Regions from separate parts of the Planococcus sp. TJ-307 genome, predicted to be linked through region 1. Evidence: predicted binding sites of a transcription regulator. Region 1 holds the regulator's gene; each other region holds the start of a gene.
The links. The regulator Rex, encoded in region 1, represses fermentation and respiration genes when NADH is low (regulators of the CRP and FNR family bind a similar motif). The targets are predictions, from matches to a motif close to TTGTGAAATATTTCACAA.
Positions count from the first base shown of each region.

Region 2: a site for Rex is predicted at 1,425-1,442, ahead of AC4EHK_RS03450 (AtpZ/AtpI family protein). Genes of this name have one in related genera too.
Region 3: a site for Rex is predicted at 1,502-1,519, ahead of AC4EHK_RS17400 (cytochrome ubiquinol oxidase subunit I). Genes of this name have one in related genera too.
Region 4: a site for Rex is predicted at 1,964-1,981, ahead of AC4EHK_RS00795 (cytochrome c oxidase subunit II). Genes of this name have one in related genera too.

Region 1 covers NZ_JBZDOJ010000003.1:438,788-441,921, reverse strand. The annotation lists gene AC4EHK_RS13725 (ABC-F family ATP-binding cassette domain-containing protein) at 1-1,497, opposite strand, end outside; gene AC4EHK_RS13720 (redox-sensing transcriptional repressor Rex) at 1,630-2,262, shown strand; gene AC4EHK_RS13715 (twin-arginine translocase TatA/TatE family subunit) at 2,352-2,552, shown strand; gene tatC (twin-arginine translocase subunit TatC) at 2,565-3,134, shown strand, end outside.
Region 2 covers NZ_JBZDOJ010000001.1:700,037-703,170, reverse strand. The annotation lists gene atpB (F0F1 ATP synthase subunit A) at 1-650, opposite strand, end outside; gene AC4EHK_RS03455 (ATP synthase subunit I) at 678-1,049, opposite strand; gene AC4EHK_RS03450 (AtpZ/AtpI family protein) at 1,051-1,272, opposite strand; gene wecB (non-hydrolyzing UDP-N-acetylglucosamine 2-epimerase) at 1,508-2,626, opposite strand; gene upp (uracil phosphoribosyltransferase) at 2,646-3,134, opposite strand, start outside.
Region 3 covers NZ_JBZDOJ010000006.1:53,527-56,660, forward strand. The annotation lists gene AC4EHK_RS17395 (cytochrome d ubiquinol oxidase subunit II) at 1-15, opposite strand, end outside; gene AC4EHK_RS17400 (cytochrome ubiquinol oxidase subunit I) at 12-1,358, opposite strand; gene AC4EHK_RS17405 (NUDIX hydrolase) at 1,563-1,991, shown strand; gene AC4EHK_RS17410 (diacylglycerol kinase) at 2,065-2,979, opposite strand; gene AC4EHK_RS17415 (thioredoxin family protein) at 3,056-3,134, opposite strand, start outside.
Region 4 covers NZ_JBZDOJ010000001.1:170,679-173,812, reverse strand. The annotation lists gene AC4EHK_RS00800 (b(o/a)3-type cytochrome-c oxidase subunit 1) at 1-1,283, opposite strand, end outside; gene AC4EHK_RS00795 (cytochrome c oxidase subunit II) at 1,280-1,753, opposite strand; gene AC4EHK_RS00790 (Crp/Fnr family transcriptional regulator) at 2,055-2,717, opposite strand; gene AC4EHK_RS00785 (universal stress protein) at 2,943-3,134, shown strand, end outside.

The sequences.
Region 1 (3,134 bases):
AAAGAGCAAGGTACCTGGATAATCCAATAAAGCATTTTCCAGCACTTCTTTGCTGTCGAGATCCAAATGGTTGGTCGGCTCATCGAGCAGCAAGACATTGGCTTTTTGCATCATGAGCTTCGCCAAGGCAACACGCGCCTTTTCGCCGCCTGATAGTGTAGAAACCGGCTTTAGCACATCATCTCCCGTAAATAAGAAGCGTCCCAGAATGCCGCGGATGTCTTTTTCGTTAATAAGTGGGTAATCGTCCCATAGTTCGTTCAGCACCAGCTTATTGCCTTTTAAATTGGCTTGTTCCTGATCGTAATAGCCAAACTGGATGCCGGTGCCGTAGTGGATGTCACCGGCAAGGGGTTCCAGCTCTTTCATGATGGTTTTCAGCAAAGTTGATTTCCCGACACCGTTCGGGCCGACCAGTGCCAGACTTTCCTGACGGTACAGCTTAAGGGCGATATTTTCAGAGACCGGTTTGTCAGTGTAGCCGATTTTTAGCGACTGGACGTTCAACACATCATTGCCGCTTTGCTTGCCAATCGTAAAACCAAAGGCAGCTGATTTTTCATTGCCGTCTGGAGCTTCCATCCACTCGGTTTTCTGGAGGGTCTTCCTGCGGCTTTGCGCCATTTTAGTTGTGGAAGCCCGTGCCAGGTTGCGCTGGACATAATCTTCTAATTTGGCTTTCTCGCCTTGCTGTTTCTCGAAGTGCTTCTGGTCCAATTCGTATTGTTTGGCTTTCTCGTCCAAGTAGCGGCTGTAGTTGCCGGTGTACTTTTTGACGCGGTGGCGGGAAACTTCGTAGACCATTGTCACAACTTGGTCGAGGAAGTAGCGGTCATGGGAAACAATCAGCAATGCGCCTGGATAATTTTTCAAATAATTTTCCAGCCAACTTAAGGTCTCAATGTCCAAGTGGTTGGTCGGCTCATCGAGAATCAGCAGCTGAGGTTTGCTGAGCAAATGCTTCGCCAGCATCAAGCGCGTTTTCTGGCCGCCGGATAACGATACGACTTTCTTGTCGAAGTCTTCTGGATAAAATTTCATGCCATGCAGGATAGCTCGCGTATCTGCTTCAAACTGATAGCCCCCGGCGTCTTTGAAATCATGCTGCAACAGGTCGTATTCTTTCATGACCTTGTCATTTTCTGCAGGGTTATTGTATATGTCAGGTTCGGCCATCTGTGCTTCCAGGCGGCGAAGAGTCGCTTCCTGTTCACGGAAATGGTGGAAAATCGTCATCATTTCATCCCAGACGGTCGCATCCGATTCAAGATTGGTTTGCTGTTCCAAATAGCCGATGGTCAAATCTTTCGGCGTGCTGATATCGCCGCTGTCGTGGGACATTTCACCGGCGATGATTTTCAGTAATGTGGATTTTCCTGCGCCGTTGCGGCCTACCAACGCCACACGGTCGCGGTGCTGGACTTCCAGCTTAACTCCGGACAAAATTTCTTCCGCGCCAAATGATTTATGGACTTGGTTTACTTGCAATACTATCATGTAGGTCACCTCTATTCTCTTTAAGTGTAGCTGATGGGGCGGTTGTTCGCAATTGCGCAAGCCTTTACATATCAAGGCTCCTAATGTAAGATGAAAGCGATTTGACAACACCTCAGGAGGATGCGAAAGCGTATGTTACACGAGACATCTAAAATCCCGCAAGCCACGACCAAAAGGCTGCCGCTGTATTACCGTTTTCTGCAAAACTTCGCAAATGCCGGACAAAAACGGATTTCCTCACAGGAATTAAGCGAAGCGATGAAAATTGATTCTGCCACCATCCGCCGTGATTTTTCACATTTGGGCGCACTCGGCAAAAAGGGCTATGGCTATGACGTTCAGGAGCTGCTGCTGTTTTTCAGGAAGACTTTGGATCAAGAAGAAGAGACCAACGTAGCCTTGATCGGTGTTGGGGGACTCGGCAGCGCATTTTTAAAGTATAATTTCCACCGTAACCACAATACGAAGATTATTGTGGCGTTTGACTCGAACAGTCCGCTGGAAGGTGAAAAAATCAGCGATATCGATACGTACCACCCAGACAGAATTGAAGAAAAGATCAAAGAATACGGTGTGGAGCTGGTTATTTTGACCGTGCCGTCACGATCGGCCCAGGAAGTGACAGACCGTCTGGCACAGACCGATATTAAAGGGATTTTAAATTTTACACCGGTGCGCATATCGGTGCCTGACCATATCCGCGTCCAGACCATCGATCTGTCAGTTGAACTGCAGACATTGATTTATCAGATTAAGCAGCATTGACTTAAAACCTTCACATTTCCATGCCGTTTCGAAATAGCCAAACTGAGTTGAATGATGTAAAATAGAGCCATAATACAGGAGGTGCACGTATGCCAGGTCCAATGAGTATCATTATTATCGGTGTTGTTGCCTTACTCGTTTTCGGTCCCAAAAAGTTGCCGGAACTTGGGAAAGCATTCGGTTCGTCTTTGCGTGAGTTCAAGAACGCAACAAAAGGTCTTGTAGATGACGAAGACGATGATAAAAAAGTAGAGCTTAAAAAGAAAGACGAGCAAAAGGAAATACGTTAGGATGTTTGTCCGATGACAGAAAAAGACATGACTTTAGTTGAACATATAGTTGAGTTGAGAAAACGGCTGACCATTGTAGTCGTTTTCTTTATATTGGCGCTTATTGTCAGCTTTTTTCTTGCCCAGCCGTTAATCCAGTACTTGCAGTATACGGAAGAAGCGAGAGACCTTACCTTAAACGCATTTAAAATTACCGATCCCTTGAAAATCTTTATGCAGGTGACGATGATTCTGGCGTTGATTTTTACATCTCCACTCATCATGTATCAGTTCTGGGCATTTATCAGCCCGGGCCTTCTCGACAAAGAGCGGAGAGCCACACTCAGCTATATTCCATTTTCTCTTCTGCTGTTTTTAGGAGGCATTGCATTTGCCTATTTGATCTTGTTTCCATACGTCATTGGATTTATGCTCAGCATTTCCGATAACATGGACATTCAGGAAACCATCGGCATCAATGAATACTTTCAGTTTTTGTTCCAAATCACGTTGCCGTTTGGCCTGATTTTTCAGCTGCCGGTACTGATGCTGTTTTTGACAAGGCTTGGCATTATTACGCCGATGCTCATGACGAAGTACCGC
Region 2 (3,134 bases), on a different contig from region 1:
GCTTGGATTGCCCCGATAAAGATCGAGAATCCTTGCCATAACATCATTGGCAAGATGCCTGCTGCAAACCCAAAAATACTTGCTGATGCGAGGCCTGCCAACAAAGTCAGCAAGATTTCCCCCGCATAGATGTTACCGTAAAGACGCAGACCGAGTGTCAGCGTATTTGCGAATTCCTCAATGACTTTCAACGGGAATAAGAATGGCATCGGCTTGATGTAGCCCGCTGAATATTCTTTTAGTCCCTTCAACTTGATACCATAATAATGGCTCAAGATGAGTACCATTGCGGCTAATGTCATCGCTACTGTCGGATCAGCTGTTGGTGATTTCCACCAAAGATCTCCGTTGACGACTATTGCAAATGGAAGCCCTAACATATTCGAAACAAAAATGAACATGATCAGAGTGATTCCAAGAACATGGAATCGGCCACCATCTCTCCAATCCATATTGCTGTTGATAATCCCTTTCACGAAATCCATGATCCATTCCATGAAGTTCTGCATGCCCGTTGGTTTGAGCTGCAAATTCCGTGTAGCGATAAAAGCAATAAGGAAGACGATAAGAGCGGCTACAAGTAGCATCATAACGTTGGATAGGTTAAACCAGATCCCGAACACCTCGAGCATAGGAGCGCCATGATCCACGATAGTTTCACCTCTCTTTCCACATTGTTAATGGTGTTTCACGTGATACACAATCCGCTCTGTTAACAATAGAGCGTAAGGGACCATCAACCCAATTACTGTACTGACCAAGTGAATGTGCTCTGCGAATAAAATAGCAATCGCCACAGCTGCAACACCTGATGCAAACCGTAATGCCGTTCCAAGCGAACGAACTTTCGAGCCTTCAGCCACCGCTCGGTCGAATTTCTCCATCCGTCGAACCAAAATCCACATGTTGTAAATGCCGAACAAAGTTCCGATTATGAGGCCCGCGAACACTTCTTGATAAGGGGTAAACCCCCAACCAATAACGTAGAACGCCAAGATGAACAAGATCATCTTTTTCAGCCTGGTATATATCTCCCTAAGTCCATCCATTTTACTTGTCTCCTGATTCGAATTTGCGGACAGTCTGAAGCATTGCCCAAACACCGGCAGTGATGCCTATGAATAGGCAGATGATCATGAAAAACGGGGCGGTTCCGAGCCTCTCATCGAGCCACATGCCTGCAAATATCCCGATGAGAACGGACCCGACAAGTTGTGAGAGGATGGCACTGTAAATTGCCATCGCTTGTAAGGGGCTTTTTGTTGGGCGCATGATAACCCCCTCGAACTTCGTTGATTTGACATTAAACCCTCAAAAAGAGCAGTCGCATCAGGCTTCCAAAACCACATAATCTATGTAAGAAAACCTTCTCATGCATACCCTTTGTAAGCATACATTAGGGGTAAAATCATGTCAATTAGTAGAAGTGAAAAACTTCACAAGCGATTTTCCTCTGACATATTGTTGACAAACTTTGAGAAAAATGTCCAATGGGTTATTTTTTCTTTTACAGTTTAGAAAAATAAGCATGAAGCGCTTCGACAATTCGGATAGATGCTTTGCCGTCTCCGTATGGATTGGATGCTTGAGACATCGACTTGTAAGCTGCCTCATCTGTCAGCAATTCCTTGGCCATCCCGTAAATTGTTTCTTCATCTGTTCCCGCAAGCTTCAAGGTTCCGGCAGCGATGCCTTCAGGACGCTCTGTCGTATCGCGAAGCACCAAAACCGGCTTGCCGAGTGAAGGCGCTTCTTCCTGAATTCCACCTGAATCGGTCAAAATAAAGAACGAGCGTGCTGCGAAGTTATGGAAGTCCAACACTTCCAGTGGTTCGATCAAATGAATTCGCGGATCACGGCCCAATACTTCATCTGCCACTTCACGCACAGCTGGATTCATATGAACCGGGTATACCACTTGAATGTCATCATGTTCTTCAATCAGACGTTTGATGGCACGGAACATATTGCGCATGGGTTGCCCCAGATTTTCACGGCGATGTGCTGTCAACAAAATCATGCGGTCAGTGCCGATTTTCTCCAAGATGGGATGTGTATACGTTTCACGCACTGTTGTCTGAAGCGCATCAATGGCCGTATTCCCAGTAATGTAGATGGTTTCTGCCTTTTTGTTTTCATCGAGCAGGTTTTGAGCTGATTTTTCAGTTGGTGAAAAATGAATATCTGCCATGACTCCCGTCAACTGACGGTTCATTTCTTCAGGGTAGGGCGAATATTTATTGTGCGTACGCAATCCAGCTTCCACATGTCCTACCGCAACCTGATTGTAAAAAGCGGCAAGGCTGGCAGCAAACGTCGTTGTTGTATCGCCATGTACCAGCACAATATCCGGTTTCGCTTCTTTCATAATCACATCAAGACCTTGCATTGCCCGCATGGTTACATCCGTCAATGTTTGGCGATCTTTCATGATGTTCAGATCGAAATCCGGCGTGATTTTGAACGTTTCCAGCACCTGGTCCAGCATTTCGCGGTGCTGTGCCGTTACCGTTACCAAAGGTTCGATGGTTTCAGGATATTTCTGAAGCTCCAGAACAAGCGGCGCCATTTTAATGGCTTCTGGACGCGTGCCAAATATCGTCATTACTTTCCATTTTTTCGTCAAGCTGATATACCTCGCTCTCTTATTTTGTTCCGAACAATCGGTCTCCAGCATCTCCAAGACCTGGAACAATATATCCTTTTTCATTTAATTTCTCATCCAATGCCGCAATGTAAATATCCACGTCGGGATGTGCTTTTTGAAGTGCTTCTACCCCTTCAGGAGCAGCAATGATGCACATAAAACGAATTTTCGTAGCCCCTCGTTTTTTCATGGAGTTGACCGCTTCAATTGCTGATCCGCCTGTAGCAAGCATCGGGTCGACAACGATAAAGTCGCGTTCTTGAACGTCGGATGGCAATTTCAAATAGTACTCAACCGGCTGCAGTGTTACAGGATCACGGTACAAACCGATATGTCCCACTTTAGCGGCTGGAATCAGCTTTAAGATTCCATCAACCATGCCGATGCCAGCGCGCAAAATTGGCACAACACCCAACTTTTTCCCGGCAAGAACTTTTGACTTCGCCATTTGAACTGGCGTCTCCACTTCGATTTCCTCTAAAGGCAA
Region 3 (3,134 bases), on a different contig from region 1:
AATTTCTAATGTCATTCTTCTTCACCGCCCTTGCTGGATTTACGTGCCTCCAACTCTTTTTCAACCGGGTTGCGTTTGTACATCCGGGTTAAGACAACGACTGTACCGATACCAAGAATAAGGTACAAGCCAGCAAACAAAATAATCATCAAATCGACATTTCCGCTGGTGGTTGCTCCTTCACTTACCCTCATATGGCCTCTAAGAATCCAAGGCTGGCGTCCCACTTCCGTGAACCACCATCCTGCCTCAATGGCAATGAGCGCTAAAGGCCCTCCAGCCACTGTGAGCCAACGGAACCATCTTGTGCGAATAAACGACCAATTGCGGAAAGCGGCAACGACGTAAACAAACGAGAAGAATGCCAGCCACATGCCGATGGTCACCATGGTGTCAAAAAGATAATGGATCCAAAGCGGGGGTCTTTCATCTTCCGGGAATTCGTTAAGTCCGGTCACTTCAGCAAACGGATCACTGTGTGCCAGAATACTCAGTGCGTAAGGGATTCTGATGGCATACTTGACCTCTTCGCCGTCTAAAATACCGAACATAACCAAACCAGCATCTTCTTCTGTTTCAAAATGCCATTCTGCAGCCGCCAGTTTTTCCGGCTGATATTCTGCTAAGTATTTACCAGAAAAATCGCCGATCAAAGCGGTAGCGATGGCAAATACCAATCCTAATTTCATCGTTAGAAATAATGCTTTTTTATGATAAATATGATTCGAGCCGCCCAACATGCGAAGCGCTGCAATAGAAGCCAGTACAAAAGCGCTGGTCATAAATGCCGTGGCCATAACGTGCGCCACTTTTGTTGGCACTGCTGGACTGAACATAGCCAACAGCGGGCTGACGTTGACCATTTCACCGTTCAATATTTCAAAACCTTGCGGCTGGTTCATGAAGGCATTGACGATGGTAATAAATACAGATGACGCAGCTGCTCCCAGTGCAACCGGAATAAGCAATAGGAAGTGCTTTCGTTGATCTTCAAAACGGTCCCATGTGTAAAGATAAATCCCAAGGAAAATAGCTTCGAAGAAAAATGCGAATACTTCCATAAACAATGGCAAAGCAATGACATTACCGGCCAATTGCATGAAGTTTGGCCACAGCAACGATAACTGCAAACCAATTGCCGTACCGGTAACGACACCTACTGCAACCGTAATTACAAATCCTCTGGCCCAACGGCGAGCCAGCAAAATGTAATGTTCATCTTTTTTCTTAATACCCACCCACTGGGCAATCATAATCATGAGAGGGACACCTACGCCAATCGTTGCGTAAAGAATATGGAATGATAAAGTCAATAACGTTAGAATGCGACTCAGAAAAGCCGGATCTTGAAATTCCAATCTACTCGTCTCCTTTTTTTCAAACGTGTGATTTACCGTAACTCTTGTTCTTATTGTACATCAAACCCACTTTCCAAAACGCCTCCCAAGCCTTGTTTTTAAGCCAAACTTTGAATAAGCTGTGACAGAGATAATGGAAATAGAATTGAAATTTTTCTCAATTTTTAGTATTCTATAGATAATAAAGAAAAAGGGTGAGGCATCATGAGAACAAAACGGAAAGTATTTGCGTATATCACAAGAGGCGTTGAAGAAAGCCGGGAACTGCTTGTCTTTGAGTACAAAGGCGAACCCGAAGTTGGGCTGCAAGTACCGGGCGGCACCATTGAAGACGATGAACTGTTAATCGATGCTTTGTACAGGGAAGTGAAAGAAGAAACAGGATTACCCCGCGAAGTAATTGATTTTGTCGGCAAAATCCATAAGTATACGTATTATCCTGAACATCAGGATAAAGCTTACGAACGGAACATTTTCCATTTTGAATACACAGGCGATCCGGTTGAGCAGTTTGAACATACTATTAAGAGCCACGGCCGCGACAACGGATTGACCTTGCTGTTCCGCTGGGAACCCATTAAAAACCTGCCGCAGTTGGCAGAAGAGCAGGACACAGCCATCGAACTGCTTTAAGCCTTCCAGCAAGCAAGATTTTCCTTTCAAACAAAAAAAGCTGGAAAACGGATTAGCTCCGTTTTCCAGCTTTTTATTTTCGGTCTTTTTCGCTTAAAGAATCGATCGGCACATACATTTCAATGTGGCCAGCTAAGTTTTCGAACACAGCAGGCAAAAGCCCGCCATATTCTCCATCCAAGTTCAACAACACCCGCTCTTCGGTAGTTACCGTAATTTTACTGGCTTTTGCATAAATCACATGCGGGTCTGATAAATGCTCCCCGCGCAAAGCTAAAGAAGCCACGCGGATAAACTCCGCCATGTTAAGTTCTTTAAGAATCAATAACGTAAACTTACCGTCATTAATGCTGGCATCCGGCGCTAATTTTTCAAATCCGCCAACTGAGTTGGTCAACCCGATCAAAAACATCATGGCACTATCATTGAAAACCTGTCCATCGTATTCAATGCGTACACGCGAAGAACGGATAGAAGGAATCATTTCAATGCCTTTTAAGTAATAGGCCATTTGACCAAGCACGGTTTTCAGTTTACTCGGCACTTCGTAAGTCAATTCAGTGAGTCTGCCTCCGCCTGCAATATTGATAAAATAACGGTCGCCATTCATCAGGCCAATATCCACGGGGATTGAATCCCCTTTCAATATGATGTCCACCGCTTTTGTAATGTCTCGCGGAATATGGACCGCTCGGGCAAAGTCATTGGTTGTTCCCATCGGTATGAGGCCAACTTTGGGACGGTCTTCAAATTTAGCAATTCCTGAAACAACTTCATTTAACGTACCGTCTCCGCCAACAGCGATTACCAAATCAAACTTCCGCTCAACAGCAAATGTCGCAGCTTGAATAGCATCGCCTTCGCAGGTGGTTGCATGGCAGGATGTTTCGTAGCCAGCCTTCTCCATTTTTTCTAAAACTTCGGGCAAGTGTTTCCGGAAAAGCTCACGTCCGGAAGTAGGATTGTAAATAATGCGTGCACGTTTCATCAGATTCAGCCTTTCTGGACTTTCTGTAAAGATAAGAAAAAATACGGTTTCCTTGATGGATTCCGCTAAATTTATTTTATGCTAACGCTCGTTCAAATGCCTCTTGCAAATCTTCATAAACAATTTGCCAAAAATCTTCGTGAGAAACAAAGCCA
Region 4 (3,134 bases), on a different contig from region 1:
AGGCCTAATACATGCTGTGCTGTGGACATTAACAGCATCCCGATCGACCAAGTAATGATTTGAACGAGTCCAAGCACTTTCATAGACTTCGTAAACTTTCTCCCGGTCAAATAAGGAATCAACCAAAACGTCAGTCCCATAAACGTCATGGCCACCGGTGTTCCCACCGTGATATGAAAATGTCCGACGATCCATAAAGTATTGTGGACGACTTCGTTCAACTGGAAACTGGCATTGATGATACCGCCCGCTCCGCCTGGAATAAAAAACGCCATCGCAATGAAAATGGATGTAAAACGGATGTCTTTCCAAGGCAGCGTTGTAAACCAGCCGAAAAGTCCTTTCCCACCGTTTTTGCGCCCGGCAATTTCAAAGGTCGCGAACATCGAAAACGCCGTCATCAAAGAAGGAACAATGACCATAAACGTCAAGACCACTTGAAGGAACTTCCAGAAGTTTGAAATTCCGGGTTCCGTCAGCTGGTGATGGAAGCCAACTGGAATGGAAAACAGGATAAAAAGAACAAAAGACAAACGTGCCAACGAATCACTGAACACTTTCACGCCAAGGATTTTCGGCACAATCACGTACCACGCCATATACGCTGGCAGCAGCCAAAAATACACTAAAGGATGTCCGAAAAACCAGAACAAGGTACGGCTGAGCTCTACATCAATGGTATCGGTCCAACCGAATGCCCATGGAATGTATTGGAACACGACTGTCGCCACTACGCCCAGACAGGCAATAATCCACATGATGATGGTCGTGATGGTCATAAACGCGAACAACGGACTTAATTGCCCTTTGTTGTTTTTTCGCCATACACGGTAATGCCCAACCAATGCAAAACTGCTAATCCATGTTCCAATGATCACCAATGCAAGTCCTACGTAATAAAAGCCACTTGCTTTTAGTGGTGCATAAAAGGTGTACAGGACCGAAGCTTCTCCTGCAATGATCATAACGGTCGCCATCACAGTGCCAAGCAAGGTTACCCAAAAGCCAATCCAGGAAAATAAACGAACTTTCGGCCCAAAGCTTCCTAAGCTTTTGCTCATGCCGGTAATAAAAAAGCCAAAAATGAAAAATGTCGTAAAGATAAGTGCAAGCAGCACGCCATGTGCCGTTAAAATTTGATAATAATCCAGCCAAGCCGGCAGCTGCAGGGCGTCATTGCGGATAAAAACTTGAAGCAGTCCACATAAGGTACCGATTAAAAAGGCAGCATAAGCGACGCCAATATTCCATAAAGCGATTTTCCGATCTTGCACAGCAATCATTCTTCGTACACCTCGATCTCTGTATACATCATGTGATGCCCCGTTCCGCAGTATTCATTGCAAAGAATTAAATACGTCCCGGGTTTTTCAAATGTATAAGATTTTGTCGTAATACGGCCTGGAACAACCATCATATTGACTTTTGTATTGTCGATCGTGAAACTGTGGACCACATCGGTGCTGGTCACTTTAAAAACAATTTCTTTCCCAACTGGCACTTTTAATTCCGGAGCCGTGTAGCCAAAAGCCATGGCGACAATGGCGACTTGATAGGTGCCGTCGTCCAATTGCGTGACGCCTGGATTGTCGAAGGGGGCAGTTTCGTTCACTTTCTTGGGATCGATGGTATCCATCCCTCCCGCAGGAGTATGGTCTTGAGAAAATGCGCTTACCCCGACCACGCTTAAAAAAACAATCAGTGAAGCAATGCCAAATACCAGCCAGATTTTTTCATATTTATGAAGATGCATTCCAATCCATTCCTTTCTCTCTGCCTTAACGCGCTACATACAGTAAATAAACAGCAACCCACATTACGACAATGACCAGCCCTACTATAAACACACTGACTAACGTACCTTTTAGATTAGGTTCCGGCTCCCGGTTTTCCTGACTCATTCTTTCTCACCTCTTATGCGAATCATTCTTACCTTCAGCCTATGCTATCCAATCATTTTCCACTGTGACATTTCTCACACTCCGATTGTATTTTTGACAAATTGACAAATTTCAGACAAAAAAAAGAGCCTGCCTCATCGGCAAACTCTTCGCTTAATCAATTTTACATAAATAGATCGGACAGTTTTCACAATTTGTTTCTATCTTTAAATGATCAATATCGTGCAGTAGTATTTTTCCTTCATTCACAGTCAATAAGCCACGCTTTTTCAAATCATTCAGCATCCGATTGACCACTTCTCTCGTCATTCCGCAAAAGTTTGCGAGATCCTGATTTGTCAGCACCATATCAATCAAAATTCCCTTTTCAGTTTGGACCCCGTAGCTGTTGGAAAGCCGGATCAAGGTTGAATACAAGGCCCCTTTTTTCCCATGCAGCAACAAATCCCTGAATTTCGTCTGCGTTTTCTGCTGATCGATGCCCATCCATTTCATAAAAGCCACCGACAAGCGGCCGTTTGACACCAGCGACTCTTCTAAATCCTTAATCGAAATATGGACAAAGATCGTATCTTCGATGGCGCGTGCATCCAGCATGTACTTAGGCGCTTCGGAAAAAATGGTTACTTCCCCAACCAACTGGCCGGGACCACAAATCTTTAACGTCAGCTCCCTGCCGTTTGGCGTTACTTTTTCGATCCGAATCTTTCCCGAACGAATGATGAAGACACCGCCAATAGCATCACCTTCGCGGAATAAATAATGATCTTTTTTTAATTCCTTGACTTGATGGCGTATGGTGAGCAATTCTTCCATTACTGTTAATGCTTCTGCACTTCCTATATCAGCCTTCAAATCGGTCCCACCCTTCCCTGTGCTTTCCGAACTATTTCTTTCTTCTATTTTACCACGAAAGCTCTGCAATAATATGTAAATTTCACCATACTGACACCAGTTTCCAAAAGATTGTGTAAATATTAGAAGGAACTCCATAGCTCGGCAGCGAATTTCCTTACTATAACGACTGAGGAGGAATGCTGGATGACTTTAAAATACTCAAATATTTTAGTAGCAGTAGACGGCTCCAAAGAATCTGAATTGGCATTTAAAAAAGCAGCTGCTGCTGCTGCTCGCAACCACGCCACCTTGCACTTGGCACACATAATTGATAATCGGTCCTTTGGTTCCATTGAAGCCTATGATCGTACCATTGCTGACCGCACAAAAAAGACA